3 regions of the Pseudodesulfovibrio alkaliphilus genome follow, and region 2 is predicted to be linked to each of the others. Evidence: predicted binding sites of a transcription regulator. Region 2 holds the regulator's gene; each other region holds the start of a gene.

Region 1 (10,662 bases), on a different contig from region 2:
GCTCTTGCCTGCCATGAGCGCACCCACGACCTCGGTGCTGGCCCTGGCCCGGTCCACCACGGCGACCATGGCCCGGTCGTAGAAGACCACCACCCGGTGGCTGTGCTCCAGCACCTCGTCGAGGTCGGGCGAGAAGAAGATCAGGGTCGCCCCCGCCCGGCAGCGGCTGTTGAGATGAGTCCACACCTGTCGGGCCGATCCGGCGTCAAGGCCGCGTGTGGGATGCTCCATGAGCAGCAGGGAGGCATCGTCAGGGATGAGGGAAAGCAGAAGTCTCTGTTGGTTGCCGCCGGAAAGCTCGCTGGCCAGGGTGTCCGGGTGGGCTCGCAGGTTGAACCGTTCCACGCACTGGCTCTGGTAGAAGGCGTCCATCTCGTCCAGGCGGCCCGGAAAGGCCAGGGCGATGTGCTCCCGCAGGGTCAGGGCCGGAAACAGCGCCAGCTCCAGCCGGTCCGCAGGCACAAAGTGAACGCCTGCCCGGCGCAAGGCGGCGAAGTCGTTGTCGGCGTATGTCCGTTGGTCCAGGGTCAGAGAGCCGCCGGGCATTCGGTCCAGCCCGCACAGGCCCCGCAGGAACAGCTCCTGGCCGCTGCCGTCCAGCCCGGCCAGTCCAACACACTCGCCGGGTCTGGCAGAAAAGGACATCGGCCCCATGGAGTACTTGGGTCCGGCCATGACCACATCCTCGAGGGCCAGCCTGGGAGGCGTATCCGACTCGGCCGGTTCCGGCGCGCCCACGGCCGCGGCGTTGGCCGCCTCGCCGAACATGCGCCGCACCAGCTCCCTTTCGTCATAGGGAGGGGTCAGTGTCGCCACGAGGGCCCCCTGGCGCATGACCAGGATGGCGTCGGCCATTTCCAGGGCCTCGGAGAGTTTGTGGGTGACCAGGACGATGGTGTGGTTTTCCTCGCGGGCCAGCTTCATCAGCAGGTCGAAGAGGTCGCGCTTCTGTTCCGGGGTGATGCCCGTGGTCGGTTCGTCGAGGATCAATGCGGTGGCCCCCAGGTCAAGGAGCCGGAGCAGTTCCAGGAGCTGGCGCTCGCCCACCGTCAGGGACGAGACCGCTTCGTCGGGCAGGAAACAGGCATCGAGCCGATAGGAGAGTTCGCCGATGACATCGACGACCTGTCGTTTTGTCCGGCTTGGCGCACCCAGCTGGAAGTTCTCCCAAATGGGCATGGCCGGAAAGTCGAGAGGATCCTGGTAGAGCATGCCCACCCCGTGATCGCGGGCCAGGGCAGGCGTGAGAAAGGCCACGGTGCGGCCGCACAGGTCGATGGTGCCCGAGGTGGGGCGGGTGTGCCCGGCCAGGACACGCATCAGCGTGCTTTTGCCCGCGCCGTTTTCTCCCACCAGGGCGTAGATGCGGCCGGGTTCGAAGGTCAGGCTGACGCCGTCGTTGGCCCGAACCCGGCCGTAATGCTTGTGAATGTCCTGTAAGACGATCATCTGCTACTTGGCGCTGGACAGTCCGCTCATGCCCTCGAGCAGTTGCTCCATGTACCAGATCTGCTTGTCCGTGGCCTTTTCGCCGGGCTTGAGGAAGACGGAGCCGTCCTGGTAGTTGAGTGGTCCGGTGAACAGGTCGATCTGCCCGGAGCCCATCTGGGCCACGAACGCGTCGAGTTTGGCCTTGACCTCGGCGCTGAGTCCCTCGCCGGGCATGAAGCCAACGGGAGACTTGTCGTGGTCGTTGATGGCGTCCCAGTAGGGGGCGTCCCACTCGAAGGCGGGCTTGTAGCTGCCGTCGCGCACCTGGGTGGCCAGCCGCAGGAAGGACGGCCCCCAGTTGAAGTAGGGTACGCCAAGACAGATGGAACCCTGGCCCTCGCAGGCCTTTTCATAATCGTAGGGCAGGGCGAAGACCCTGGCACCCTGGGCGCTTTTCTGTCTGGCCACGGCCACTGCCTCGGGTGTGTCTATGCCCGAAATGATCACATCGTATCCGGTGTCGAAGAAGGAGCCTGCCACCTGGGTCGGATCGGCGGTGACGCCGGGGATGTTGAACCAGAAGCCGATCCACTTGACGTTGAAGGAGAGGTCCTTAATGTCCCGGCCGCGCACCGTGGTCCAGGCGTGGGCCGCGCCGAGGTAGGCGGCGGCCACCAGACGGCGGGTCTCCTCGTTGATCAGGGGGCCGAGAAAGCCGATCTTGCCGGTTTCGGTGGTCATGGCCGCGGCGAATCCGGCCATCATTTTGGGATATTCCATGCGGCTGAAGAGGTTGCCGAGGTTGGCCGGGGCAGACCCGGTCCAGGCGGCGTCGCCCGAGATGTGGACAAAGGTTTTGTCGGAGTGCATGGCCGCGGCTTCGAGAATGCCGTCCTTCATGTCGTCGGACCCGGCGATGATCAGGTCGGCGCCCTTTTCCACGAGATCGTCCACCACCTGGGGCACGGTCAGTCCGGGCCTGTCGGCCGGGTTGACCTTGTCGAGGTAGATCATTTTCGCGCCGGGCATGCGGGCCTCGACATACTTGCCGCCTTCGTACTGGGCCTGGCTGTATCCCTTGTCATTGTAAGGGCCGACCAGAATCAGGCCGATGGTGAACTCCTTGGCCAGAACCGGCCCCGGGGCGAGCAGCACGGCCATGGACACCACGGAAAGCGCCACGAAAAGCAGTGAGCGTAGCTTGGACATCGAATCCTCCATTTGTGGTTGCCCGCCGTCTGGGCAGGCGTCTGGCGGTTGGGTTTCCCGGCCTGTGGGCAGGCTGCGGGAAAGGCGGGGAACCTTCCTGTTTCCCGCCGCGCAAAGTGGTATTTGTGAAACACTCGGCCCGATCGTGTCAACTGAGGAATGTGGAATTGGCGTCTTCATGGCTTGACCAGTGTGCGTTCATGTTCTATGTATTCAATTGTCACGCACACGAGACGACGAACGCAGGGGCGCGGTCCCTTTCACGAGTAGCCGCGCATCTGCTCTTTTTTTTTACCTTATCATAATCAGGAAGGAAACACGCAATGGACAGAATTCCCATTTCCAAACAAGGCTTTGAAAAGATCAGACAGGAACTCGAAGAGCTTCGGGCGCAGCGGCCCGCCATCATTCAGGCCATCAAGGAGGCCCGCGAGGAGGGCGACTTGAGCGAAAACGCGGGATACGACGCCGCCCGCGAGCGCCAGGGAATGCTTGAGGCCCGCATCACCTACATCAACTCGCGCATGCCGCTTTTCGATGTTCTCGACCTCGACACCCTTGGAGGCGAGCGGGCCATATTCGGGGCCACTGTGGAGATCGAAGACATTGAGACCGAGGAAACCAAGCGGTTCACCCTGCTCGGCCCGGACGACGCTGACCACAAGAACGGCTCCATTTCCGTGCTCTCGCCCATGGGCCGCGCCCTGCTTGGCAAGGAGGCCGGCGACGAGGTCGTGGTGGACGCCCCGCGAGGCCGCATCGAGTACGAGATTCTCTCCGTCCGGTTCCTGGGATCAGCGGGGTTGAACATCAGGTAGATTTTGCACTTGGTTCCCATCTGCCTTCGGTGTACAGTGGCCCCATCGCACACAGCGGTGGGGTCACTGTACGTTTATATGTTGATGGAACCAATCGAAATATCTGTCGAGGGCGACGGGCGTACCGCCTGCTCCGGGTTTTGCGCCCGGTGCGGGAGGGCCCATTCCCTGCCCGTGGGGCCTGCCCTGGCCCAGGCCAGGGAGTTGCTGCATAGCCTGACCAGCGCCGGGCGGGTGGATATGCACGTCAATGCCGAGGCCGCGGACCCTGCCCTCTCCACCGCATCCCTCTTCGGCGAGGCCCGCGGGCACATGTTCGGTGTCCTCGTCTGCCGCGATCAACAGGGGCGCACCGGAGTTCTCAAGGCGTTCTCGGGTCAGCTCAACGGCGTGTGGCATGTGCCCGGCTGGGTGCCGCCTCTGGTGAATACCGAAGAACTGGCCGCCATGAGCTCCGGGGTGGAGCGGCTGATCAAGCGGCTTGGCCGCGACATGGAGCGTCTGCCCGAGGGCGACCCCGGACGGGCTGTCCTGGCCGCCAAACGGGCGGAGATTTCGCGGGCCCTCATGCTCGACATCCACGCCCTCTATCGCATCCCCAATTTCCGCAACGAGGCGAAACCCCTGCCCGAGATCGTGCTTGGCCAAAGCGGCATCCCCGCGGGCACGGGAGACTGCTGCGCACCCAAGCTGCTGGGCTATGCGGCCCGCCACAACCTGATCCCTCTGGGCGTTGCCGAGTTCTACTTTGGCCGCGAGAACCGCTCGGGCACCCGCAGACACGGCGGGGTCTACACCTCCTGTTCCCAGAAATGCGGCCGCATTCTCGGCCACATGCTCTGCGGGCTCGACCCGGCATGATCCGCATCCCGGAAGGACTCTCCATCCTCCACCGCGATCCGCTTTTCGTGGTGGTGGACAAGCCCGGCGGTCTGCTCTCTGTGCCCGGTCGCGGGCCGGAGAACCAGGATTGCGTGGTCAGCCGCCTCAAGGCTCTGTTCCCGGAGTGTCTCGACCAGCCTTCGGTCCACCGTCTGGATCAGGATACCTCCGGCCTCATCGTCATGGCCCTGACCGTACGGGCTCACCGCGCCCTGTCCGGGCAGTTCATGCAGCGGCTGGTGGGCAAGCGCTATGTGGCCCTGCTGGACGGGGTGGTGGCGCAGGACGCTGGCGTCATCGAACTGGCCTTCCGGCTCGACCCGGCCGACCGGCCCCGCCAGGTCTACGATCCCGAGGGCGGCAAGCCGGGTGTCACCCGCTGGCGGAAGCTCGGCGTCGAGGACGGGCGCACCCGTGTGGAGTTCATGCCTCTGACCGGCCGGACCCATCAACTCCGCCTTCATGCGGCTCACGCCAAGGGCCTCGGGGTTCCCATCGTCGGCGACCGGCTTTATGGCACGGGCACTGGGCCGGGGCAGCTCCGGCTCCACGCTTCGACCCTGCGTTTCCGCCATCCGGCCACACGCCAGCCCATGGAGTTCTCGTCGCCGCCCCCCTTCTGATCCCCCCTGATCCTTCATCCTTCCGGCGCACTCAGGTATGGCAAAGCCGTTTGTGACGTTTTTGGTAAAAATGCAAAGAGATGCCGCGGCATGACCGATCCGTGCCAGTCCTTGGGGACTGGTAGCGGTCTTGCCAGCGGTACGCAGAGGCCGGTTTCTCATTAATGTGATAATATTAAGCATTTATTTCGAAGCGTTGGAAGAAAAGTACGTTTCGTTTCACAAAAATGAAACCTGAAAGCGGCAGGAAGAGCAATTGTGATACATTTTCGTATTATTTTGTCAGAGGCCATGCTGGCTGATTTTGTTTAACTATTTGTTCTTGATGAATTTTCTCTGTTTGGCACGTTCCTTGGTAGAGGGGCGGGCAAGACAGTCGGGGCAGGCTGCCCTTTGGTCCGGCTCTGTCCGGAAACATCTTCCACTTGCCTGATAAGGAGTCATTCATGAGCGGATACCAGACACGTCAGACCGCCATCGCTGCGGTGACCAACTACAAACCCACCAATCAGCCGCTGAACTTCGCCGAGACCTCCCCGGCGCAGATATTCGGGTCCAACGTCTTCAGCGACAAGGTCATGAAGGCGATGCTTCCCAAGGACGTGTACAAGTCCCTGATGAAGACCAAGAAGGCCGGGGAGAAGATGGACCCCGCCATCGCCGGCCCGGTGGCCGCGGCCATGAAGGAATGGGCGCTCTCCAAGGGCGCCACCCACTACACCCATGTCTTCTATCCGCTGACCGGCCTGACCGCCGAGAAGCACGACGGCTTCCTGACCCCGGACGGCGAGGGCGGGGCCATCGCCGAGTTCGATCCCAAGCTGCTCATCCAGGGCGAGCCCGACGCCTCGAGCTTCCCCTCCGGCGGTCTGCGGGCCACCTTCGAGGCCCGTGGGTACACCGCCTGGGATGTGACCAACCCGGCATACATCATCGAGAATCCCAACGGCACCTTCCTGTGCATCCCCACGGCCTTCGTCTCCTGGAAGGGACACGCCCTGGACAAGAAGACCCCGCTGCTGCGCGCCAACCAGGCCATCAACAAGGCCGGACGCCGCTTCCTCTCCCTGTTTGGCAACGACAACGGCGAGATGGTCGTGTCCAATGCCGGGCCCGAGCAGGAATACTTCCTGGTGGACCGCAACTTCTACTTCGCCCGGCCCGACCTGATGGTCTGCGGCCGCACCCTGTTCGGGGCCAAGCCCTCCAAGGGCCAGGAGCTTGACGACCACTACTTCGGCGCCATCCCGCGCCGGGTGCTCTCCTTCATGCTCGAAGTGGAGCGTGAGCTGTACAAGCTGGGTGTGCCGGTCAAGACCCGCCACAACGAGGTGGCCCCCGGCCAGTTCGAGATCGCGCCCATTTACGAGCAGTCCAACCTGGCCACCGACCACAACCAGATTCTCATGACAACGCTGAAGTCCGTATCCAAGCGCTACGGCATGGCCTGTCTGCTGCACGAAAAGCCCTTTGCGGGCATCAACGGTTCAGGCAAGCACCTCAACTTCTCGCTCTCCACCCCCTCGCAGGGCTCGCTGTTCAATCCCGGCGACACCCCGCACGAGAACATGCAGTTTCTGACCATCACTGCGGCCACCATCCGTGCCGTGGAGAAGTACGGCAAACTGCTGCGGGCCGTGGTGGCCACGGCCAGCAATGACCATCGCCTGGGCGCCAACGAGGCCCCCCCGGCCATCATGTCCGTATTCCTCGGCGAGCAGCTGACCGACATCTTCGAGCAGATCGAAAAGGGCAGCCTCAAGGGATGCAAGACCAAGGACTGCCTGACCGTGGGCGTGGACACCCTGCCCCCGCTGCCCATGGACGCGGGCGACCGCAACCGAACCAGCCCCTTCGCTTTCACCGGCAACCGTTTCGAGTTTCGCGCCGTGGGTTCCAACCAATCCATCGCCGGAGCCCAGGTGGCCCTGAACACCATGCTGGCAGAATCCCTCGACTTTGTCTGCGACGAGATCGAGAAGATTACCAAGGGCGACGCCTCCAAGCTCGGTGCTGCCTGCCAGAAGGTCATCCAGGCCATCATGAAGAAGCACGGCCACATCATCTTCAACGGCGACGGCTACTCCGAGGAGTGGCAGAAGGAAGCCAAGCGGCGCGGCCTGCCCAATCTGAAGACCGCCGCCGACTGCCTGCCCTGCATCGGCGATGCCGACGTGGTCGAGATGTTCGGCAAGTACGGCGTCCTTTCCGAGGCCGAGCTGCACTCCCGGGTGGAGATCTACCACGAGCAGTACAACCAGGCCATCAAGACCGAGGCCCTGCTGGTGTGCAAGATCGCCAGGACCATCATTCTGCCCGCGGCCATCCGCTACCAGGGCGAGCTGGCCGCCACCGCCGCCAGCATGAAGGCCGCCGGCATCGAGCCGACCACGGCCATTCTCCAGGACATCACCGCCAAGCTGCGCAAGCTCCAGGCCAACACCGAAGCCCTTGAGAAGTTGATGGGGAAAGCCAGCTTCAAGTCCGTGGAAGAAGAGGCGGTCTACAAGACCAAGAAGATCCTGCCCGCCATGCTCGCCGTGCGCGAGGTGGCCGACGCCCTTGAGTGCGTGGTGGCCGACGACCTGTGGCCCCTGCCCAGCTACCAGGAGATGCTCTTCATCAAGTAGCGCCTCCCAAGCCCCCAAACACGAAAGGCCCGCCGTCATGGCGGGCCTTTTTGTTTGTGCCTGGGGAGATGGGGGGAGAGGTTAGGCGTGGGAGCCCTCTGTGCCCGGAGCGCATTCTGACGGCATCTGAACGCTGGGGAGGCATCTCGACCGCGGAGTCGAGAGTTGCGTTTCGGTTTGCTTTCCGTGCCGGGCCACGCCGTCGGGCCGGAGGTGGCCGGTGTGGACAGACAGCTCCGGCGCGGCGGCCGGGGTAGTTGCTTTGGCGTCCGCTGCCTCGCGGCGCCCCCCCTTTTTGCCGGGCAGAAACGACGAGCGCAGAAAGCTCGGGCGCAGGAAGGCCAGCGGGTTGCGCATGACCGAATCGGGCAGGATGTGGTACCAGCGGTAGCCCAGGGCGGTGAAGTAGGCGCGGGCGCAGTCGCCGTGCCCGGCCTCGCGGGCGGCCAGCAGGGCGGCATCGCGCTGGCAGCGGGAGCGGGCCAGGGGTTCGAGGATGCGCTCGGAATAGCCGAAACGCAGGAGCATGGCCTTGATCCGCTGGTATTCGCGGTAGCGGGACACCCCGTCGGCCATGGCGAAGAGACCCACCACCAGCCAGCCCGCGCCCCATCCGCCCAGGACCACGGCCCGGGCCGGGTTGGTCTGGGCCAGGTGCGTCAGGCCCAGTCCCGCTAGCGCACAGGCGAGCAGGAGCGAGGCCAGCCCGGTCATGTAGGGCCAGGGCGCGGCCCGGATGAAGCGGCCCATATGGCGGAGTCGTGCGGTCATGGTAATGCGTGAAGTTACCGCAGGTTTTCCGGCTGGTCAAACAATCCCGGTCGAAATCGGCCGGAAACCGCGACAGGGCGCGGGTTCGCGGCCCGCCCAAGGCTGTGGAGCCAGCCTTGAGAACAACGAAAAGGCCACCCCCGTCATCTCGGGGGCGGCCCTTGTTCATGATCTGGTCGTTCCAACGAGTAATCCTCTGAAAATCTCAATGCCGGGGCTGTTCAAAAATGGTGAGATGCGAAGCACGAAAAAAGGTCAGGGCCGAAGCGTACTTCAGGTACGCGAGGCCTTGACCTTTTTGAGCAACGAAGCAGATCGTTGTTTTTCAACAGCCCTACAGGTTGGCCAGCAGAATCTCGCCGAACTCCCGGCAGCCCACCTGGGTTGCGCCGGGAATCTGGGCCGCGAGGTCCACTGTCACCCTGCCGTCCTGAAGCGTTTTTTCCATGGCCGCGTGGATGAGGGATGCGGCCTCGGTCCAGCCGATATGCTCCAGGAGCATGGCCCCGGAGAGGATCAGCGAGCCGGGGTTGGCCATGTCCTTGCCCGCGATGGTCGGGGCCGTGCCGTGGGTGGGCTCGAAAAAGGCGAGGGTGTCGCCCATGTTCACGCCAGGGGCCAGCCCCAGGCCCCCCACCTGCGCCGCCAGGGCGTCGGAGATGTAGTCGCCGTTGAGGTTGGTGGTGGCGATGACCGAATACTGCTCGGGGTACATGAGCACGTTCTGGAACATGGCGTCCGCGATGCGGTCCTTGATGACCACGCCGCTGCCGTCCTCGCCCTCGCGCACGACCCTGCCAGCGTATTCCTGCTCGGCCAGCTCGTAGCCCCAGGCGCGGAAGCCGCCCTCGGTGTGCTTCATGATGTTGCCCTTGTGGACCAGCGTGACCGACGGCTTGCCGTGTTCCAGGGCGAAGTCGATGGCGCGCTTGACCAGCCGCTTGGACCCGGCCGGGGTGATGGGCTTGATGCCCACTCCGGCGCTCATGTCCACCTTTGCGCCCAGTTCGTCGGCCAGAAATTCGATGAGTTTCTTGGCCTCGGCGCTGCCGGACTGGTATTCGATGCCCGCGTAGACATCCTCGGTGTTTTCGCGGAACACGGTCATGTCCACGAGATCGGGCCGCTTGACGGGGGACTCGATTCCCTTAAAGTACTTGATGGGGCGGATGCAGGCGTAGAGGTCGAAGACTTGGCGCAGGGTGACATTGAGGCTGCGGAACCCCTTGCCCACCGGAGTCTGGAGCGGGCCTTTCATGGCCAGTTCGGCCCCGGCCAGGGCGTCCATGGTCGCCTTTGGCAGGTGCTCGCCGGTCTCGGCATAGGCGCGCTCGCCGGCCAGCAGCTCGACCCAGTTCAGGGAGTTGGCCGTGCCGTAAACCTTGGCCACGGCGGCGTCGAGTACGGGGCGTCCGGCCTTCCAGACCTCGGGGCCGATGCCGTCACCTTCGATGTAGTAGATGGTCTTTTCAGCCAAAGCGTCCTCCTTCGCGAGATGAAACAGCGGATGTTCGGTTGGGATTGAGTAAAACGGGAAGCGGACTATGACGTTTATTCGGCCGGATTGCAAGCCGCTACCCGGTCTCGCAGACGGTCACAAGAACATGAATACTGTAGATAGTCGTTTTTCAACAGCCGGTAAGGGACGAGATGCAGGCGAACATCGAAATGGTCAAGGCCCTGCTCGATCCGGGCAGGAAAGTGGTGGTGCTTACCGGGGCGGGCGTTTCGGCCGAGAGCGGGGTGCCCACCTTTCGCGGTCAGGACGGGCTGTGGAAGACCCATCGCGCCGAGGATCTGGCCCGGCCAGACGCCTTTGCGGCCCGCCCGGAGCTGGTCTGGGAATTCTACAACTGGCGGCGAACCCTGGTGGCCGGGTGCGAGCCCGGCCCCGCCCATCTGGCCCTGGCGGCCATGGAGCGGCTGATTCCGAATTTTCTTCTGATCACTCAGAACGTGGACGGGCTGCACGGTCAGGCCGGGAGTCGGAAGCTGGTGGAGATGCACGGCAGTCTGTGGCAGGTGCGCTGCACGGTCTGCACCCACGCCCGCGAGGACCGCAGTGCGCTGCCGCCCCTGCCCGAGTGTCCGGTCTGCGGGCATCTGTTGCGGCCTGGCGTGGTCTGGTTCGGGGAGCCGCTGACGCCCGGGGTGTTGCGGTTGGCAGTGGCCCAGCTTCGGGACGTGGATGTCTTTCTCTCGGTGGGCACCTCCGGCCTTGTCCAGCCTGCGGCCTCCTTTCACCAGCTGGCCAGGGATCACGGGGCCGTCACCGTGGAAATCAATGCCGAGCCCACG
Region 2 (10,662 bases):
GCCTTGGCTCCTATCCTTGCAAGATCAAGAAGGACACTGTGGCCTATTCTGCCTATCAGGCCGTCAACATCGACGAACGCCACCGCCATCGCTTCGAGTTCAACAATCAGTTCATTGACCAGTTCGTTGAGCACGGCATGGTTCTTTCGGGCACCGCGCCGGATGAATCCCTGGTGGAAATTGTGGAGTTGCCTGACCATCCTTGGTTTTTGGGTTGCCAGTTCCACCCGGAGTTCAAATCCAACCCCATGAACCCTCACCCCTTGTTCCGGGAGTTCATCAAGGCGTCCAAGAATGAAAAAATAAGCAAGGACAAATAGTTGACTATCAGAGATCTTTATGGGGCCAGCCGGTCCGGCCCCTTTGTCCTGGCCGGGCCGTGCGTCATCGAAAGCAGGGAGATCACCCTGAGGACGGCGACCGCCCTTGCCGCCGTGGCCTCGCGTCTTGCACTGCCCCTGGTCTTCAAGAGTTCCTTTGACAAGGCTAACCGTACGGCTGTGACAAGCTTTCGCGGACCAGGCATGGAAGAAGGGCTGGCCATTCTGGCTGAAGTCAAAGACGAGACAGGTCTGCCCATTGTCACCGACATCCACAGCCCCGAACAGGCGGCAAGGGTGGCCGAGGTGGCGGACGTGCTCCAGATCCCCGCTTTCCTCTGTCGACAGACCGACCTTCTGGTGGCTGCGGCCAAGACAGGGTGCATCGTCAACATCAAGAAAGGCCAGTTTCTCGCTCCCTGGGACATGAAAAACGCCGTGGACAAGGTCCGCGCCTCGGGCAACGAACATATCTGGCTGACCGAGCGGGGCTCCACCTACGGCTACAACAATCTGGTGGTGGACATGCGCGCTATCCCCGAAATGCGCAAATTCGATGTGCCCGTGATCTTCGACGCCACCCATTCTGTGCAATTGCCGGGCGGCTTGGGCGCGGCCTCGGGGGGACAGCGCGAATATGTGCCCGTGCTGGCTTCTGCGGCCGTGGCCGCGGGAGCGGACGGTATCTTTCTCGAAACCCATCCAGACCCGGACACCGCCCTGTGTGACGGCCCCAACAGTCTGCCTCTGGATCGCGTGGAACTTCTGCTGCGTCGGCTCAAGGCCATATGGGAGCTGGCCGATGCGTGATGGCGTCATGGAGCGTGCCAGCCGCATCCGCCTGCTGGTGCTTGACGTGGACGGCGTGCTGACCGACGGCGGGCTCTACTATGGCGCCGAAGGAATGGTCATGAAACGGTTCAACGTCCAGGACGGATTCGGCATCAAGCTGGCCCAGTCCGTGGGTGTTGAGGTGGGGGTCATCACCGGCCTGGACCAGCCCCCGGTGGCCAGCCGGATCAGGGAACTGGGCATCACCCACTACTACCCAGGAAACCATGACAAACTGCCACATTTCCTCGAGATATGCGAGAAGGCCGGTGTTGAAACGTCCGAAGCCGCCTTCATGGGCGACGACTGGATTGATCTCGCGGTCATGCGCGAAGCCGGGCTGGCCTTGAGTGTGCCCAATGCCATGCCCGAGGTGCTTGAGGCAGCCCACTGGGTGTCGGTCCGTCCCGGCGGACATGGGGCTGTCCGCGAGGCCGTCGCCTTGATCCTGCGCGCCAGAGGACTCGAGGACAGCACACTGAAGCAGTGGGCAGGGTAGATGAAAGGGCGTCCCGGATTATTGCTCATCACGATTTTTCTGGTCGGTCTGCTGGCGGGCATTGTCATCAAGGCCGCCTTCTTCACCGAGCAGATCGTTGAGCCAACGACCGTCCAGCCTGTGACGGAAAAATCCCGGACCCAACTGCTTGACGAGGCCGATATTACAGCCGAGGACATTGAGCTGGTGCAAGGCAAAAAAGGGGCAATGACCTGGAAGCTGCTGGCCACCGAGGCCAAATACAACCAGGAACGCAAGCTGGTGGGCGTGACCCGGCCACAGCTCTCCGCCTATTTCGGCGAGGAGCGTCAAGAGGTGTACGTCAAGGCCGACAGGGGAGAGGTGGATCAGCCCAACGACAACCTGACCCTGTTCGACAACGTCACCGGGCGGTTCGGGGTCATGGCCCTCGACGCGGCGCATCTTGATTATGTAGGGGCCATAGACAAGGTGTATCTCAAGGGGGGCGTGACCGTACGCCGCCCGGACATGACGCTCACGGCAGCAGCCGTGGAGATAGACATGGTCAGCCTCGACCTCAAGGCGGCCGGCGGCGTCGAGGCGCTGTTCGCGCCCAAGGGATTTGACACGAGTCCGTTTCAGGACCAGGGCAGGGAGTAAGCATTTGATAAATATGACACGATGGCTCATTGCTGCGGCCTGTCTGCTCGCCTTTATTTCCCCGGCCTTCGGGGCCGATTGGGGCGAGGTGCGCGAGGCTGCAAGCAATCTCAACGTGCGCGAGGCCCGCTCTCCGCGGAGCGAGCATGTGCTCACCCTGACCAAGGGGCAGCGCGTCAGGGTCGATTTTCCCAAGGACGGCTGGTATGCGGTCTTTGACCTCACCGAGGCCGAGCGCGACGAAAGCCGCGCCCTGGGCTATGCCAATGCTAGGTTTTTGAGCCCTGTGGAGGGCAAAGCCTTGGAGGTGATCGCGTCCCCGTCGGCCGGTGCGCCTCTGCCCGGCGCTACGGACACCGCCCAGACAACAGACTCCGGCCCGGCCCGGGGCGAGGGCTCGGTCAAGGCCCCGGCCGCCCCGACCCCGCCTGCCCCCATCCAGGTGGGCGTCGATCCCAGCCGGGTTCCTGTCAAGATCACCTCGGATCGCATGACCTATGACGAAAACAGCAGGACTGTCACCTTTATCGGCAATGTGGTGGCCGTGCACGGAGAGCTGACCCTTTGGGCCAACCGGCTTTCGGCCTTTCTTTCCTCAAGTACCGGCAAACAGTTTTCCGTGGACGGCATTGAGCGCATCGTGGCCGAAGGGACCGTGCGGGCCAAAAAAGGCAGCACCGAGGGCACCTGCGGCAAGCTGACATATTTCGTGGAGGATCAACTGCTTCGCATGGAGGATGATCCCATGCTCCAGGACGGCCCCAACAGCCTGACCGGCGAGGTGATCAACTTCCATGTCCGCGAGAATCGCAGCGAAGTGGTGGGCGGCAAGGGCAAGCGCGTTAAGGCCATCTTCCTGACCCCCGAAAAGATCAAGGTGCAGTAGATGCCGGACGGACTTGTCGCAGCCAACCTCTCCAAACGCTATGGCCAAAAGGAGGTGGTGCACGGTATCAACCTTGAGGTGCACCGTCGCGAGGTGGTCGGCCTGCTCGGTCCCAATGGGGCAGGCAAGACCACCACGTTCTACATGCTGGTGGGCATCGTGAAGCCCAATACAGGCCATGTTTCCCTTGATGGCGAACCACTGACCGACAGGCCCCTGCACGAGCGGGCCCGCATGGGCGTGAGCTATCTGCCCCAGGAGAGTTCCATTTTCAAGAAACTCTCGGTACGCGAGAATCTCCAGATAATCCTCGAGCAAACGGATCTGCCCCCCGCCGCCCAACACAAGAGGGCCAACGAGTTGCTGGAAATGTTCACCATTACCAAGCTGGCGGACCAGGCGGCCATGTTCCTCTCGGGCGGTGAGCGCCGCAGGCTCGAAATAGCCCGAGCCCTGATCATGGATCCCAAGTTCATCCTGCTCGACGAGCCCTTCGCTGGCATCGACCCCATTGCGGTTATCGACATTCAGGAGATCATCTCCGTGCTGAAGAGCATGGACATCGGCATCCTCATATCAGATCATAATGTTCGGGAAACACTTAACATATGTGACAGAGCCTATCTCGTCTACGAGGGCACGGTCATCCTTGAGGGCAGCCCCGAAGAGATCGTGCAAGACAGTCGCGCCCGTCAGATATATCTGGGTGAGGACTTCCGCCTCTAAACGTCTTTTTTCCCCTTGCATCCGTTCTTGGCGATTTACAGCGGGGTGAATCGTTGGTACACTTTTTTCATGCCGATAATCCTATCTGAATAATGCAAGCTTGTCAGATGGTTATCAGGCAGATATTGCTTCCTGCTTTGATGTGTGGCAGGGTTGAAAGCAGGAGTTGAATGGATCGGTGAAAAAAACTGTCGCGAACCCCCGGCGCGGAGCCATGTGGAGCCCGCGCCGAGAGGTCTAGAATATGGGATTGGAACTCAGGCAGCAACTCAAGCTTTCCCAGCAGCTGGTCATGACACCGCAGCTGCAGCAGGCCATCAAGCTCCTGCAGCTCTCCCGCCTGGAACTGCTCGAAACCGTTCAGCAGGAGCTCATGGAGAATCCCTTTCTCGATGAAGCCGAGGTGGAAACCGAGATTCGCGAGCCCGAGAAACTGACCGAATCCCAGGCCGAGGAGGAGCTTGTCCGTACTGCGGATTGGGAAAACTACCTCGGTGAGTTTTCGAGCACTTCCAAGCAATCCACGGCCCGCGATCTGGAGGTTCCCGAAGAAGGGCTGTCCTTCGAGGCCCGGCTGGCCTCAAAACCATCGCTGGAAGGTCACATCGGCTGGCAGATGCGGCTTTCCGACTTCACCGAACGTGAGTTGTCCATCGGCGAGGTGATTGTCGGCAACCTTGACCACAATGGGTATCTCCAGGCGTCAGCAGAAGAGATGGCGGCCATGGCCGAGGTCGCGCCCGAGGAAGTGGAGTCCGTCGTCCTTCGGGTTCAGCGGCTCGACCCGGTGGGCATCGCTGCGAGAACCCCGCAGGAATGTCTGCTGGTCCAGATGGAAGTGCTCGGCTTCGACGACCCCATCCTGGTTTCCCTGGTCCGCGATCATCTGGAAGACCTTGAAAAGAACCGTTTCAAGCCTCTGGCCCGCAAGTTCAAGATTTCCATGGACGATCTCAAGTCGTACATTGAGCTTTTGCAAACCCTCGACCCGATGCCCGGGTCGCATTTCTCCAGCACCGAGCCGCATTATGTCAGCCCCGATGTCTTCGTTTACAAATACGGGGACGACTTCGTCATCATTCTCAACGAGGACGGACTGCCCAGGCTGCAGATGAACTCCTATTACATGGAAACCATGCAGGGTGCCAGAAACAAGGAGAAGGACTACTTTCAGGAGAAAATGCGCTCGGCCGCCTGGCTGATGAAAAGCCTGTACCAGCGGCAGAGAACATTGTACAAGGTAGTGGAGAGCATTGTCCGCTTTCAGCGTGAATTCTTTGAGGAAGGTGTGACAAAACTCAAACCTCTGATCCTCAAGGAGGTGGCAGAAGATATCGAGATGCACGAGTCCACTGTCAGCCGCATCACCACCAGCAAGTATGTGTCCACCCCACACGGCATCTTCGAGTTGAAGTTCTTCTTCAACAGTGCGCTGGACCTCAACGACGGCTCCCAGGTGGGCTCGGAAAGTGTCAAGGCGCTCATCAAGCAGATGATCGCCGCGGAGGACCAGAAAAAGCCCCTGAGCGATGAGCGTATCGGCGAGATTCTCCAGGAAAAACTGGAGGTGAACATCGCCAGGCGCACGGTTGCAAAATACCGTTCCGCCATGGGCATTGCCTCGTCCTCCAAGAGAAAGCAGTATTTCTAAGGCAGGCTTTCCACACATTCAACCAGGAGGAATGTATGAACATAAGCTTCACTTTCAAGAACTTTGAGCCGTCTGATCATCTCAAGGGATATGCGCAGAAGCGCTTTGAAAAGGTGGGCAAGTATGTTTCCGACGCGGAGGCCGACCTCCAGGTCAACCTGCTGGTGGACAAGTTTCGTCACAAGGCTGATATAATCCTCAATGCCGACGGTATCCACATCTCGGCCTATGAAGATTCCGAAGACATGTACTCGACCATCGACATGGTCCTCGACAAGCTGGAGGCACAGCTGCGACGCATGCGCGAGAAGATGAAGGATCGCAGCAGGCAGGCCCGTGGCAACAAGGTCCAGATGAACTTCATTTCCTATGAAGGCAAGGCGGGAAAACCCGGCCCGACCATTGTGGGAACCGACACATACGAACCCAAGCCCATGTCCGTTGACGAGGCAGCCCTGCAGTTGGACTCCCTCGACAACGAGTTCCTCGTCTTCCGCAATGCGGAGACCGAGGGCGTCAATGTCATCTACAAGCGCAAGAACGGCGACTTCGGTCTGATCGATCCTGGAAATTAAGCATGAAACTCGGTGATTACCTGGACAAGGATCTTGTCCTGTACGATCTCGTCTCCGGCTCCAAGCCGGAGGTACTCGCGGAACTCCTCACCCCGGTGGGGGAGAAATATCCTGAAATGGACACGGACCATGCGGTCCGTGTCCTTCTTGATCGCGAAAACCTGGGCACCACGGGCATAGGCGACGGCATTGCCATCCCCCACGGCAAGCTCGAAGACTTGGAACAGGTCATTGTAGTGGTTGGCAGGAGCGTTTCCGGCGTCGAGTTCACGGCGCTGGACCACAAACCATGCACCATCTTCTTTCTCGTACTCGCCCCGGAAAAAGTGGCCGGCATGCATTTGCGTATCCTCGCCCAGGTTTCACGCGTCCTCAAGGACGAGGCTTTCCGTCGCGAATTCATTGGGGCCGAGGACTTCGAGGCGCTTTGGAAGCTCCTCGAAGAGGTTTAGACCGCCCGGAGTCATGCCGTGACACCTGCCAATACCTTTCCCGTGGTCGTGGTGACCGGCATCTCGGGCTCGGGCAAGAGCACCGCACTTAAGGTTTTCGAGGATCTCGGTTTTTTTTGCATCGACGGCTTGCCGTCAGGCATGTCGGCCAAGATAGCAGGCCTGATCCTCAAACAAGACACGAAGTATCGCGGTTTGGCCCTGGGCATGGATATGCGCCAGCCGGAATTCCTGGAAGGATGGGACATCGCCTTTGAGGAGATGGCCGCCATGGGCATCTCGCCTCAGGTACTCTTTCTCGAAGCGAGGCTGGGCGAGCTGATGCGGCGCTACGCCACCACCCGCAGACCCCACCCCCTGGAGAGCCAGTCGCTGGGATTGGAACAGGCCCTGGAACAGGAGAAGACGCTGCTCGACCCCATTCGCGCCAGCGCTGATCTGGTGCTCGACACCTCGGACTACTCGGTCCACGATCTGCGCCGCGTGATCCAGACAAAGTGGTCGGCCATCGAGGAATTGGGCCGGGGGATGCGGGTACACATCATCACCTTCGGCTTCAAGTACGGAGTTCCGAGCGAAGCGGATTTCGTCTTTGACCTGCGTTTTCTGCCAAACCCCTATTTCGACGAAGCGCTTCGACCGCTTTCGGGTCTGGACAAGACCATCTCCGACTTTGTACTGGGCAGTCAGGTGGGAGTGGAGTTTAATGACAGATTTCTGGAATTTCTGACATATATCCTGCCGCTGTATGCTGACGAGGGGCGCTATCGCATCACCCTGGCCCTGGGTTGCACCGGAGGACGCCATCGCTCGGTGGCCGTGGCCGAATCGGTGCTGGCGACACTGAAGAAAAAAGGGTATGCAGTCACCATAGAACACAGACACATGGAACTGGGATAATCATGGCCGCGAAGAACGAAGACACTTCCATGGTGGGCGTGGTGCTGGTCACACACGGCTCCTTTGGTGAAACTCTGCTTGAGGCGGCCGAGATGGTGCTGGGGCCCCAACAGCACTGTCTGGCCGTCGGCGTGGATGTGGACCGGGGCGTGGACGAATCCATGGAGGCCATCCGCAAGGCCATCAAATCCGTGGAAAAGGGCAGGGGGGTCGTGGCCCTGACCGATCTTTTCGGCGGTTCTCCCACCACCATGAGCCTGTCGCTCATGAAGTCGGAACGGCTTGAGGTCATTACCGGCGTCAATCTGCCCATGCTGGTGGCCACACTGCAGTCCCGGCTCATGGACCTTGACGCCCTGGCCGATAAGGCCATGGATGCCGGAATGCAGGGCATCAAGGTTGCCGGTGCCATGCTCCGCAAGCGGGCCGCAGCCAAGGGCAAGGCGTCATGAATCTGGTTCGCATCGACAACCGCCTTATCCATGGACAGATTATCGAGACATGGCTGCCCTACACGGGCGCGAGCATGGTTGTGGTGGCCAACGACCAGCTGGCCGACGACATCCTTCAGCAGGAGATCATGTCTCTGGCCATCCCCCAGACCATCGCCAGCACCTTCGTCGAGGTGGAGGCGGTGATGGAAGCCATGGCAAGCCTTGGTTCAGACCGCGACCGGATCGATATTCTGGTTCTCTTTTCAAACTGCGCCGACGCCAGACGCGCCTATGATTGCGGTTTCTCCTTTGACGTGTTGAACATCGGCAACGTCCACTACAGTCCCGGCAAACGGCAGGTATCGCCAAGCGTGGCCCTGTCCGCCGATGACGAGGGATGCCTCAGGCACCTCTCGCGCAAGGGAGTAACACTTGATTTCCGCTGTGTGCCCAACGACCCTGTTCAGGTGAGGTTCTAGCCATGGCACTGTCCAACCCCTTTCTCTGGTTCGCTGCGGTCGCTTTTTTTTTGCCCTGTTTTCCCTGTTTCGAGTCTCCCTGACCATCGGGTTGCTCGAACGACCTCTGGTCATCGGCCTGTTTTGGGGATTGGCCACGGGCGATGTGGAGACAAGTCTGTGCATCTCGATTTTTTTCGAGTTGTTTTGGCTTGATCTCATTCCAGTAGGCACCTACATACCGCCGCATCTTACTGTGGCCACCTTTGCGGCCCTGTCGCTGACGACTTTTTTCGGTCTCGATCAACCCGGGCGCATCCTTTTCATACTCTTTGCCTCCATGCCCCTGGCTTGGTTGGGCACCCGTCTCGAGGCACTCCTGCGGGAACGGGATCAGGTCAACTACAACAAGCTGCTCGCCTGGGTACGCAACCCTGAGTCGCCGCGTCTTCCCTCCCTCATCGTCATGCGCTCCGTAGGTCGGACCTTTGTGTATTCCGGCCTCGCTTTCTACGCGGCCATGCTTGTACTCACATACTTTTTTGAATTCTTCTTTTCCCTCAATCCAGCACTCTTCACCGAGCTGGGCGTGACCTGGTCCTACCTTTGGGTGGCTGCCACTCTTGGCGGCGTCATGGCGCTCAGGGTCAGACGGGCCTATATCCTGCTTGTTGCCGGAATCATCCTTTTCATGTTTTTCACCCTGTGGGCTCGCTTTTAGCTTGGCAGCCGGAGTTGATTGTGATATTCCTCACATTCTATTTCGAGGGCGTACCATCCTGAGTTCAGGACACAACAGATTAGGAGGACTTGATATGGCAATTCTGGTTGTAGGACACAAGAACCCCGATACCGACACCGTCGCTTCCGCGATCGCTGTCGCCGACCTCTTCACCAAGCGCGGCATGGAGTCCAAGGCGATCACCCAGGGCGCCATCGCTCCTGAGAGCGAGTTCGTGCTGAAAAAGTTCGGCTTTTCCGCTCCGGCCATCGTGACCGACGCCACCGATCAGAAGATCATCCTCGTCGACCACACCGACATTTCCCAGACCATCGACAACCTGGACAAAGGTGAACTCGTCGCCGTTGTCGATCACCACAAGCTTGGCGATGTCACCACTCCCAATCCGCTCGAGATGTGGGTCTGGCCCGTGGGCTGTACCGCGACTGTCATCAAGAGCATGTACGACTTTTACAATGTCGAGATTCCCGCCAACATCGCCGGTATCATGCTCTGCGCCATCTTGAGCGATACCGTCATGTTCAAGTCCGTGACCACCACCGACGCCGACAAGGTCGCTGTGGAGGCCCTGGCCAAGATCGCTGGCGTCGGCGATGTCATGGCCCTTGGCATGGAGATGTTCAAAGTCAAGTCCGCTGTCGACGGCGCCTCGGCCGAATCCCTGGTCTTCCGTGATTACAAGGATTTCGACATGTCCGGCAATAAGGTCGGCATCGGCCAGCTCGAAGTGGTCGATCTGTCCATGCTCGACGCTCACAAGGCTGCTCTCCAGGCCGAAATCGAGAAGGTCAAGGCCGATGGTCGCCACTCCGTCTTCCTGCTGCTGACCGACATCATGAAGGAAGGCACCGAGATGCTCATCGCCTCCGACGATCCCGCAGTGGTTGAGAAATCCTTTGGCGTCAAGGCCGATGGCAAGTCCGTGTGGCTTGACGGGGTCATGAGCCGCAAGAAGCAGGTCGTGCCCTGCTTTGAAAAGGGTTTCAAGGGCTAACACCCCCAAAGACGATTGATCCTAGCGCAAAGTCGGGCCCGCCAGCATCGTGCTGGCGGGCCTTTGCTTTCTCGGTCGACCGGCTGTAGCTGGCGGATAATTGTGATATTATGCACAATCCTCCGCCTTCATGCTTGGTAATTCTTGCTGGCTGAACCATGCTAGGCATTATCAAAAAAACAAGGCGGAGCCGGCTGCATACCGACTCCGCCCGAGAAGGCGATGAGCTGGACGGATCACACCAGACCGGCTTCCTTGAGCACCCCTTCGAGCCTTGGCACGTTCTCCTCGCGCAAAGGGACGATCGGCAACCGGAATTCCGCCCTGGGGAAAATGCCCATGAGATTGAGGGAAGTCTTGACCGGAATGGGGTTGGTCTCCATGAACATGGCGCGGTTTACCGGGGCCATCTTCAGGCTCAGGTTGAGGGCGCCTTCATGGTCCTTTTCCATGAACAGGCGACACATGTCGCTCATGGCCTTGGGCATGATATTGGAAATCACGGAGATCACACCCTGACCGCCCACAGCAAGCAGGGGCAGCACGGTGAAATCGTCGCCAGAGAGCAGTTGG
Region 3 (10,662 bases), on a different contig from region 2:
GGTGCGCAGCACATCGATGAAGCGATCGGTGGCGGCAAGGCCAAAGGGCATGTCCAGGACAGTACAGGGCACCTTGCATTTGGCGTCGAGCCAGCGGGCGGCATCGGCCGAGCACCATTCGCCAAGGGCCAGGGTGCCGATGGCGTCGCCGCTGGCCTTGAGTTCCATGACGGTCACACCGCCGTCCGGGAACATCTTGTACTCGCCGGTAAGCGGGGTATCGAGCACGCCCGAAGTATCCGGGAACACTGTCACGGGAACGCCCACCAGGGCGGCCAGCCGCTTGATCTCGGCCATGTCCGCGGGCTCGACCCAGCCGGGAATGATGTTGACCTTGCCGTTCTTCTTGCCCGAAGGCTCGGCCAGCTGGGCCATGGCCTTGACCATGTTCGAGAAGCCGGTGACGTGGGAGCCCACGTAGCTCGGGGTGGGAGCGCCCACCAGGGTGCAGCCCTCGGGCACCTTGCCCTCGCGCCGGGCCTTCTCGAATATCTGGTTGAGATCGTCGCCGATGGTTTCGGAGAGGCAGGTGGTGTGTACGGCGATCACTTCCGGCTCGTAGACCGTGAAGATGTTGTTGATGGCCTGAAGCAGATTGGCCTGACCGCCGAACACGGAAGCGCCCTCGGTGAACGAACTGGTGGCGGCCGAGACCGGCTCCTTGTAGTGGCGGGTGAGGGCCGAGCGGTGATAGGCGCAGCAGCCCTGCGAACCGTGGCTGTGCGGCAGGCAGCCGTGTATCCCGAGGGCCGCGTACATGGCGCCGACGGGCTGGCAGGTCTTGGCCGGATTGATGGCCAGGGCCTTGCGATCGGCCACTTCCGCGGGTGTGTGTCTGAGTAGCATATCTTTGATCTCCCTCTCTTATTCCCAAACGAAGGTGGCCGTCAGTTCAGGGTTCTCCTGCCAGGGAGCCTTGAGATAGCTCCAGACCCGGCTGTTCACGAGCCTGTCGATTTCCTTGTAGAAATTGATGGCACCCTTGAACCCCGCATAGGGTCCGCCCGAGTCGTAGCTGTGCAGTTGCTTCATGGGCACGCCCAGCTTCTGGATGGAGAACTTCTCCTTGATACCGGCGCAGAAGATGTCCGGTTTGAGCAGTTCCACCAGCTTTTCGGCCTCGTACTGGTTGAGGTCGTCGATGATGATGGACCCCTTGTCCATGTCCGCGTTCAGACCGTCGTAGTGTTTGAACGTGTACCCGGCGTCCTCCAGGGCCTTGATCTCCTCGGGAGTCTTGCGGGCCCGGAAGAGCTTCTCGTCGGGCTCCACCTCGATCTCCTCGATGTTGCGCGAGTCGGCGTCCACGGTCAGGTGCGGGATGACCTCGCGTCCCTCGTAGTCGTCGCGGTGGCCGAACTCGTATCCCGCGGACAGGGTCTTCATGCCCATTTCCTGGAAGAGCTCGTTGTAGTGGTGAGCGCGGGAGCCGCCCACGAAGAGCATGGCGGTCTTGCCCTGAGTGCGGGTTTTCACGTCTGCGGCCACGGCCAGAACCTCTGGCATCTCTTCGGCGATGACGGCCTCAATGCGGTCCAGGAGCGCCTTGTCGCCGAAATACTGGCCGATCTTGCGCAGGGACTTGGCCGTTGCCTCGGCTCCGATGAAGTTCACCTTGATCCAGGGGATGCCGTACTTGGTCTCCAGCATGTCGGCCACGTAGTTGATGGAGCGGTGGCACATGACCGCGCTCAAGTCCGCGTGCTGGGCCGAGGCGAACTGGGCGTAGGTGGAGTTGCCAGAGAAGGTGGCGATGTTGGTGATGCCGCACTTCCTGAGTACGCGGTCGATCTCGAACCCGTCGCCGCCGATGTTGTATTCGCCGAGCAGGTTGATCTTGTATTCGCCCTCGGGCGGGGTCTGGTTCTCGCCCACCAGATGGGTGAAGACCTGATTGTTGGCGATGTGATGGCCGGCGGACTGGGACACGCCCTTGTACCCTTCGCAGGAAAAGGCGAAGACGTTGCAGTCCCCAAGTTTCTCCTTCATCTTGCGGGCCACGGCGTGGATGTCATCACCGATGAGGCCCACCGGACAGGTGGCGAAGATGCAGATACCCTTGGGGTGGAAGAGGTCGTAGGCTTCCTGAATGGCCGCCGTCAGCTTCTTCTCGCCGCCGAAGATGATGTCCTGATCCTGCATGTCCGTGGAGAAACAGTAGGTCATGTAGTTCTCGCCGGTTTCGCCCGCATCGGTCTGGTTGCGCCGGGTGAGCCAGGAGTAAAAGCCGCAGCCGATGGGGCCGTGGGTGATGTTGAGGATGTCGCGGGTGGGCCCCATGATGACGCCCTTGCAGCCCGCATAGGTGCAGCCGCGCATGGTGATGATGCCGGGGATGGTACGGACGTTGGCCACGATCTCGGGCGGCGTCTCGCTCTCCTGGGCCTCGTTGATCATTATCTGCTTGGCGCGCTTTCTCGCCACCTTGGGAGGATACTTCTTGAGAAGCTCTTCCTTGATGTCCGCGGGGTCGAAGCGCACCGCCTTGCTGGTCTTTGCCATTTCACTCTCTCCTTGCAGAACTTAGGCTATGGACTTGGCGCCCTTCTCGCCGGTACGCACCCGGACCGCGTCATTGATGGGCAGGACGAATATCTTGCCGTCGCCGGGCTTGCCGGAACGGTTGACGGCGGTGATGGCCTCCACCACGTCCGCGACCATGTCATCCCCGACCACCACGGTGACCATGCGCTTGGGGTAGAGCTTGCCCTTCTCGCCCAGAACGGCGGCCGCCTCCTCGTAGCCGCTCTCCGCGCCTTCGAGTACGCTGGAGTTGACGAACCCCTTGCCCCGGCCCTGCGCCTCGTGGGCGAAGAAGGCGTCCACCCCGGCACTGGTCAGGGCGGCCTTGGTGCGGTTCATCATGTCCATACGCACTACTGCGATGACTTCCTTCATGCTATGCCTCCCCGGCCACGGCGGTTTCGTTGACACCCGAGCTGATGGTGTAGACACCCTCCACCTGGGAGACGAAGATCTTGCCGTCTCCGAACGCGCCCTTCACGCCGGAGCGGGCTGCATCCATGATGGTGGAGATGACAAAGTCCTTGTCCGCCTCCTTGACCACGCTCATGAGCATGGTCTTTGGAATTTCGTCGTAGGTGACCTCGCCGATCTTGATGCCGCGCTGTTTGCCTCGTCCGGCCACGGAATATTTGGTCACTGCCGGAAAACCGTTGTCCATCAGGGCCGCAAGCACGTCGTCCGCCTTTTCCGGGCGCACTATCGCCCTCACCATGATCATCATTTCCGCTCCCTCCTATACTGTTGATTTTTAGACAATTTGATTGGCTACGCTTCCATGATTCCATAATCGAGGAGTAGTTGTTCCAGCTCCTCGATCTCCAGGGGGGTGGGAATGACGAACATCTTGTTTTCGTCGATGGCCTTGGCCAGCCCGCGATACTGGTCGGCCTGGGACACTGCGCCGTCCCACTCGATGACGGTCTTGCGATTGATCTCGGCGCGCTGCACGTCGTTGTCACGGGGGACGAAGTAGATCATCTGGGTGCCCAGCTTGCTGGCCAGCTCGGTGATCAGGTCTGCCTCGCGGTCGGTGTTGCGCGAATTGCAGATGAGGCCGCCAAGCCGCACCCCGCCGGACTCGGCGTACTTCATGATGCCCTTGCAGATGTTGTTGGCCGCGTACATGGCCATCATCTCGCCTGAGCAGACGATGTATATCTCCTCGGCCTTGCCGTCGCGGATGGGCATGGCGAACCCGCCGCAGACCACATCGCCGAGCACGTCGTAAAAGGCGTAGTCGAGACCCTCGGACTCCTCATAGGCCCCCAGGGACTCAAGCATGTTGATGGAGGTGATGATGCCGCGGCCCGCACAACCAACGCCCGGCTCGGGACCGCCGGACTCCACACACCATGTTCCGCCGAACCCTGGCTTGCGGATATCGTCGAGTTCCACGTCCTCGCCTTCTTCGCGCAGGGTGTCGAGGACCGACTTCTGCGCAAGGCCCCCAAGCAGCAGACGGGTGGAGTCCGCCTTGGGGTCGCAGCCCACGACCATGACCTTGCGGCCCATCTCGGCCAGACCGGCCACGGTGTTCTGTGTGGTGGTGGACTTGCCGATGCCGCCTTTTCCGTAAATCGCAACTTTTCTCATGTGTTCCTCCCTAAGGGGTTGGTTCGCGTTGATACCCCTCCATGGCAAAGGGTGTGCCACTGTCGATTGCAGCATATAACTTTCTGAAATTAAAGGATATCTTTAAATCAATGCGCTGTGCCGCCAACCTACGAATATGTCGGCGGCGACAGAGTGAACCTACGAAAAGTGTGGCTGCCTACATTCCTGAAGGCACATCTCCCGTTGATCCATGTCCGTGAAAACGTATTGAAATCCATAGTATTGCTCACACCATGCCCATTGGCATCCTTCATGCTCGGGGAGGACGTGAAGACCACACCGTAACCTGGGAGCCGGAACATGCTGATAGACACGACGCTGCGGGAAGGGGCGCAGCTCTTCGGGGCGTATTTCTCCCTTGATACGCGGGAGGCCATCGCCAACGCGCTGATTGATCTCGGAGTCGAGGAGATAGAACTCGGCTGGGTGGGGCAGGAGGACATGGACATCCTGGCCCGGCGGGTCCGCGCCAGGGCCGGGCGGACTCGTCTGAGCGTCTGGTGCCCCTGTCGCGAATCAGACGTGCCAAGAGCGGCGGCCCTGCCCGTGGATGGGATCAACATCGGCGTGCCGGTGTCCGATGCCCATATCCGCAAACGGCTCGGCATCGACCGGCCGGGCGTGCTCCAACGCATCGCACAAACCGTGCTCGCTGCCCGGATGCTCGGCGTGGGCTATGTTTCCGTGGGTCTTGAAGACATCTCACGCGCCGACCTGGAATTCGCCCGGACCGCAGCCCTCACGGCAGCCGGGTCCGGCGCCTCGCGGGTGCGCCTTTCCGACTCCCTGGGCCAGCTCACCCCAAGGCGGACATACGATCTGGTCGCCCGCTTCCGGGCAGCACTCAGCATTGATCTGGCCGTCCACTGCCACGACGACTTCGGGATGGCCACGGCCAATGCGATCACGGCCCTTGAGGCGGGCGCGGATTATGCCGACGCCAGCGTACTCGGCATCGGCGAACGCTCCGGCATCGCGGCAACCGAGGAGCTAGCCGCCCACCTCACCCTCAACACCGGCACCCGCCGCTACCGCCCCGGCGGGCTGCGCGAGCTTTGCCGCTTCGTTTCCAGGGCTGCAGGAGTGCCCATCCCGAGGACCAAGGCCGTTGCCGGAGAAGACATTTTTGCCTGCGAGTCCGGCCTGCACGCCCACGCCCTGAACAAGTCGCCGAACCTCTTTGAACCGTATGACCCGGCGTCCCTCGGCATGGACCGCCGCATCGCCGTGGGCGGCAAAAGCGGACGCAAAGCCGTGACAGACGCCTTGGGCCATCTCGATTTCCACTGCACGGAACAGGCATTGCCCGTTCTGGTCGAGGCTGTGCGAAGCCTGGCCCGGGAGCAGGGCCGCCCCCTGTCCAGCGACGAATTCGCAGGACTGGCCGCCCGCTTCGCGGAATCCGGTTAGCACCACCAACGCCCGACAACCTCAACAAGGAGCGCCCCATGCAGACCATCACCACCCGCCACGGCATGATCCCTGTCGCCCAAGCGCCGGCAACCTATCCCGACGGATCGCTTCGCGCCTGTCTGCCAGCCGGACCGTGCGTCCTCAACACCCCAGTCGGCCAGCTTGTGCCCCAGTTCACCGCCCGGGAACTCCGCAAAAAGGAAGTCCGGCCCATAACATTTCACCCGGACGGGACACTACAGGCACTGCCCCTGGAATCGCAGAGGGTCATCCCTTCTGCTGCGGGCAGCATCCCTGCGGAGTTGCTCACCTTTCATGCAGACGGCTCCCTCAGCCGGGTCTTTCCCCTCAACGGAAGGCTCTCCGGCTACTGGACCCAGGAGGACGAAGCAGAGCTTGCCCGGCCTGTCACCCTGCTCACCCCGGCGGGCATACTCACGACCACTCTCATCGGCGCGGCATTCCACCCCTCGGGCACGATACGCAGTCTTACCTTCTGGCCTGGCCAGACCGTGTCCATCAACACTCCGGCGGGCATGGTGGATACTCGTATTGGCGTGTCCTTCCACCCCGATGGCCAGATTCGCTCCGTTGAACCGGCCCGGCCCGCGGCAGTGGAAACTCCGGCCGGAGAGATTCTGGCGCACGATCCTGATGCCCTGGGCATCAACGGAGACAGCAACTCCCTGGCCTTTCACCCAGATGGCACCGTTTCCCGCGTGATCACCATACGCACGCGACTGACCGCCATCAGCCCTGACGGCCGACTTGCAACCTTTGCCCCCACCCAGCGCGAGAGCCTGTGCGGCGACGGCGAGCGCGAGATGATACCCATGAGCATTCAATTTACCCCGGATGCGGTGATCATCACCCAGGCCGAAAACGCCCCGCCTGTCCATATTCCCCTGGAGGGGCACGTTTTCTTCACAGCCCCATGGCTCTCCGGGCTGGCAGGGGGGCTGCCTGACCTGCGCTGCACCATCTGCTGAAGAACAACCGGGCCATGCGCCCCACAAGGCGATGTGGGAGACCCTGAACCTCGACCTGTCCGCCGAGGCCATCCACATCGGGTCGTGTGCCGGGGCGCTGGGGGCCGCCCTGTCCGGCCTGGACCAGGCCCACACCCGCTTCTCCCTGCCCGGTCAATAACAACTGCGATCTGACGCCCGCCAGGAACCTTGGCGCCAACCACGATCCGATGCCCGGCGGATCGGTCTGCCCGTTTTCCGGCCAAAGGCCAGAGGGGCGAGAAACAAGGGCGGCAAACCATCCGCACACGGCAGACTCAAGCATACCAAGCTTTTACCACGGCCTCTTCCTGTCTCGTCGACCGCCCTGCCTGGAATGAAAACAGGCATGGCCCCGGCTCGTCAGCAGTCGCAATCCAGACGCTGTTGACACCTTTGCAACCGTGTTGCATCATGCAAACTTGTTGCCTCTCCGACTCACACCGTCAACCGCGCCCTGCACGGCGCACATCAGAGGAACCATGCGTATGATGAAAAAACGTATCCTGCTGACCGCTTTTGCCTTTTTCCTGGCCGCCGCCCTGGGTGTCGGCCCGGCCCGCGCCCAGACTCCGGTCTTTGTCAGCATCCTGCCCCAGAAGTATTTTGTCGAACGGATCGCTGGCGATCTGGCCCAGGTCTCCGTGCTGGTCATGCCAGGCGCCAGCCCCCACACCTACGAGCCGACCCCCAGGCAAATGGCCGCCCTGGCCAAGGCCAAGGCGTATTTCTCCATCGGCGTGACCTTTGAGAATATCTGGCTGCCGCGCATCAACAGCGCCAACCCGTCCCTGCGCATCGTGCCCACGGCCCGGGGAATCGAGAAACTCCCCATGGACGCGCATCACCATCACGACGACGAGGGGCATGGCCATGACCACGGCGCAGCGCACCACCATCATGGACATGAGCACGACCATGGGCACGATCACGACCATGGCATTCTCGATCCTCATGTCTGGCTCTCTCCCAACGGCGCCAAGGTGCTGGCCGCGAATACCCGCGACGGCCTGATCAGGATGGACCCGGCCAACGAGGCTGCCTACCGGGCCAATGCAGACGCCCTGCTCCGGGAGATCGACAGCGTGGACGCCGACATCCGCGCCCTGCTCGACGGCCTGCCCGAGAGCAGACGCTCGTTCATGGTCTTCCATCCTTCATGGGGCTATTTCGCCCACCAATATGGGCTGAACCAGATATCCATCGAGGTGGCCGGTCGGGAACCGAGCCCCAAGGGACTGGCCGAAGTCATTGAACAGGGCCGCGCCCTGGGTATCCGGGTGATCTTCGTCCAGCCCCAGTTCTCGGGAAAAAGCGCCGCGGTCATCGCGGCCGAGATCGGCGCACACACTGCCGTGCTCGACCCCCTGGCCGAGGACTGGCCCGCTTCCATGCGCGACACCGCCCGTGCCATCGCCGCAGCGGCCCGCTAAGAAAAAACACCGCCAGCCGCGCCAGGACCAACCCCCCTGGCGCGGCCACGGAGAACCACATGCCCCATGCCGATACCGCGAACGCTGCCCGGATTTTTCTGACCAGGACAGGCATTGAGCCGACCCTCAACCGCATCCTTGTCTACTCGGCCATGGCCGACAGCGACCAGCCACTCACCGCCCGGGAGATTCTCGACAAGGTCCTGGCCGACCACCACATCAACCGGGTCACGGTCTACCGGATTCTGGACCTGCTGGCCGACAGCGGCGCGGTCAACCGCATCGCCTCGGTGGACGGGGCTTCGCGCTTCTGTTCGCGGGGCGGCCGCTGGCCTGCCGGACACAGCCACTTCCACTGTACGCGCTGCGGAGAGGTGCGTTGCGTGGACAACGCCACCCTCCACCTGGACGAAACGGAGCTGGGCAACGCCCTATCCATGCGGGTGGACAACGTGGACCTGCGCCTGGACGGCATCTGCGCCTCGTGCGCCGAGGCGGCCAGGTCGGATCAGGCGGAAAAACAGCCCGGTCAATAGGCGAATGGCGAACGGGAACGGATCTCGAACAAATAAGGAATCCCGGTAAAATCCTGGGTATCGACGCTGTTGGCCAGCAGGGCGAAACGCTCGCTGCGGATGGCAGTGAGTGCGCCGAAGATGGATATGCGCGTATCCTCCACGGCCGGGATAGGCACCACCCGGCCAAGCACCCTGACCCAGGTGCCGGGAGTGAACGACTCCGGGTCGTCCACCCGGACCAGGGCGACCACGCCCGCCGCATCGGCAAAACAGCAGGAGATGAAGAGCCGGGTCACGGCCACCAGTCCGGCCCGGTCCAGCTCAGGGGTTCGGGCCAAGCCGCCCTGCACCGCGAAGAGGTCGCCCTCGCGCACCCAGCCGCCGGACTCGCCCGCGATCAATTCGGCCACGTTGATTCTGACATACTCCTGCCCGGCATACGCCTCCACGGGCTCGGAATCGAAATCATCCTCGTAGCCGCCGCCAAAGCCAGGGCCGTAGCCGCCGCCGAAATCCGCGTCAAACCCGTCCGAATGATCACCGCCGAACCCCCCGGAAAAGGAAAGGCCGCCCCGGCGGGGCATGGTCGGCCCGGAATCAACCAACATTCCGGGAAGCATCTGGCTGGCAACAGCAAGGCCGAGGAAGATCGCCAGCCCGGCCAGCTCGGTTCCCTTGCGCCGTCTGTGTCCATCCAGCAGGGCGGCAAACCCCAGGGCCATCACGCAGCCGCCCGCCACAAGGGTCAGCCAGGAATACTTGGGGTTGAGGTATTGCCAGTACCCGGACGACAGGGACAAAGCGACCATGAACGAGCCCATGGCCGCCAGCAGGCACGCCTCGATGAAGCGGATCATAGCGGCCATGCCTACCATCCTCCCCAGGCGAGCAGGACGCCCATGACAAAGACCGTGACCGTGGGCACCACCATCAAGGCCACGGCCACGCGCCGGGTGAACACGGTCAAAAACAGCGGGATCAGCTTGAGATCGACCATGGGACCGATGGCCATGAACGCCACCTTGGCCGCCATGGGAAACGATGCGAAGGATGCGGCCACAAAGGCGTCGGCCTCGGAGCAGATGGACAGGGCGATGGCCAGCAGCATCAATCCGCCCACGGCCATCATGGGACTGCCAATGAAAAATTCAAGCACTGCGGGCGGTAAAAACGCCTTGAATCCCGCAGCCACCACTGCGCCAAAAACCAGGAACCGGCCCATGGAAACAAACTCGGCCGCGGTATGAAAAAGCACCGCCCTCGTCCGGGCAAAGGGGCCGGAAACAGCATGGCCGCAACCGCAGCCGCAGCCGTGGGCGTGATCGTGTTCCGGGAGGTGGGCGGCCTCGGCCTCGTCGAACCGCTTCAGGTCGATGGGCTGCTGACGCAGAACCGTGCGCGGGCTGGCGTCGCCCAGGGCGAAACCCAGGGCCGCAGCAGGAATGATCACCAGCAAAAGCCGCAGACCGACCACGGACATATCACCCTGAAAGGCGAAGAGCGTGGAGGCGATGACCACCGGATTCACCACCGGAGCGGCCAGCATGTAGGGTATGGCCACCCTGGGAGGCACGTTCTTGAGCAACAGGCGCCGGACAACGGGCACAATGCCGCATTCGCAGGTTGGCAGAAGCATCCCCGCGAACACCCCCACAGCCACCTGCCCGGTTCCGCTTCGCGGAATCAGACGCAGCAGGGTGCGCTCGGGCACCAGCACCTCTATAAGCGCCCCGATGAGAGAACCCAGCAGCAAAAAGGGGGCTGCTTCAAGTACAATGGCCGTTGCGGCCGTGGTCATGACGACAAGGGATTCGGTCACGGATTCTCCAGTGCTGGCCGTCAGGCGTCGCAGCCCGGACATATACAGGAATTACTCTCGAAAATGAAGAGCCATCGTGTGGTCAGGGCTATCCGTCGATGGAATGAGCCCCCAAGCTCGCCGGCTCGCCGAGCAACTCGCCAAGCTGGCTACAGAGCCTGTCCTTGTGGGCCTGGACCTGGGCTGCGTCGCGCATGATCATATCCAACTGGCGGGTGTGCATGATCACATGCCCGAGGACCACAAGCCGGGAAAGCATGTGCTCGGGGCCGCGCCCTTCGACACGGGCAGTCAGACTGTCCTGGCGAACCGAGGTCCGAAAGCCGAATTCC

The links. The regulator sigma-54, encoded in region 2, starts transcription at its own class of promoters, with help from an activator protein. The targets are predictions, from matches to a motif close to CTGGCACGGNNNNTGCTT.
Region 1: a site for sigma-54 is predicted at 5,304-5,321, ahead of GKC30_RS02115 (glutamine synthetase III family protein). Genes of this name have one in related genera too.
Region 3: a site for sigma-54 is predicted at 4,381-4,398, ahead of GKC30_RS10100 (LeuA family protein). Genes of this name have one in related genera too.

The regions. Positions count from the first base shown of each region.
Region 1 covers NZ_WODC01000001.1:424,030-434,691, reverse strand. Annotated here, with positions in the region: gene GKC30_RS02140 (ATP-binding cassette domain-containing protein) at 1-1,449, opposite strand, end outside; gene GKC30_RS02135 (BMP family lipoprotein) at 1,453-2,640, opposite strand; gene greA (transcription elongation factor GreA) at 2,964-3,458, shown strand; gene GKC30_RS02125 (hypothetical protein) at 3,543-4,319, shown strand; gene GKC30_RS02120 (RluA family pseudouridine synthase) at 4,316-4,963, shown strand; gene GKC30_RS02115 (glutamine synthetase III family protein) at 5,410-7,593, shown strand; gene GKC30_RS02110 (hypothetical protein) at 7,675-8,364, opposite strand; gene icd (NADP-dependent isocitrate dehydrogenase) at 8,699-9,841, opposite strand; gene GKC30_RS02100 (SIR2 family NAD-dependent protein deacylase) at 10,015-10,662, shown strand, end outside.
Region 2 covers NZ_WODC01000007.1:91,228-101,889, forward strand. Annotated here, with positions in the region: gene pyrG (CTP synthase) at 1-320, shown strand, start outside; gene kdsA (3-deoxy-8-phosphooctulonate synthase) at 321-1,130, shown strand; gene GKC30_RS11115 (KdsC family phosphatase) at 1,123-1,650, shown strand; gene lptC (LPS export ABC transporter periplasmic protein LptC) at 1,651-2,271, shown strand; gene lptA (lipopolysaccharide transport periplasmic protein LptA) at 2,285-3,157, shown strand; gene lptB (LPS export ABC transporter ATP-binding protein) at 3,158-3,883, shown strand; gene rpoN (RNA polymerase factor sigma-54) at 4,128-5,534, shown strand; gene hpf (ribosome hibernation-promoting factor, HPF/YfiA family) at 5,570-6,109, shown strand; gene GKC30_RS11145 (PTS sugar transporter subunit IIA) at 6,112-6,561, shown strand; gene rapZ (RNase adapter RapZ) at 6,580-7,461, shown strand; gene GKC30_RS11155 (PTS sugar transporter subunit IIA) at 7,464-7,913, shown strand; gene GKC30_RS11160 (PTS sugar transporter subunit IIB) at 7,910-8,374, shown strand; gene GKC30_RS11165 (PTS sugar transporter subunit IIC) at 8,430-9,074, shown strand; gene GKC30_RS11170 (manganese-dependent inorganic pyrophosphatase) at 9,169-10,089, shown strand; gene dapA (4-hydroxy-tetrahydrodipicolinate synthase) at 10,326-10,662, opposite strand, start outside.
Region 3 covers NZ_WODC01000006.1:75,818-86,479, reverse strand. Annotated here, with positions in the region: gene nifK (nitrogenase molybdenum-iron protein subunit beta) at 1-846, opposite strand, end outside; gene nifD (nitrogenase molybdenum-iron protein alpha chain) at 865-2,502, opposite strand; gene GKC30_RS10115 (P-II family nitrogen regulator) at 2,524-2,898, opposite strand; gene GKC30_RS10110 (P-II family nitrogen regulator) at 2,900-3,247, opposite strand; gene nifH (nitrogenase iron protein) at 3,292-4,119, opposite strand; gene GKC30_RS10100 (LeuA family protein) at 4,441-5,550, shown strand; gene GKC30_RS10095 (hypothetical protein) at 5,589-6,542, shown strand; gene GKC30_RS15150 (hypothetical protein) at 6,574-6,702, shown strand; gene GKC30_RS10090 (metal ABC transporter solute-binding protein, Zn/Mn family) at 7,049-7,993, shown strand; gene GKC30_RS10085 (Fur family transcriptional regulator) at 8,053-8,529, shown strand; gene GKC30_RS10080 (TIGR03943 family putative permease subunit) at 8,523-9,377, opposite strand; gene GKC30_RS10075 (permease) at 9,380-10,330, opposite strand; gene GKC30_RS10070 (PEP/pyruvate-binding domain-containing protein) at 10,419-10,662, opposite strand, start outside.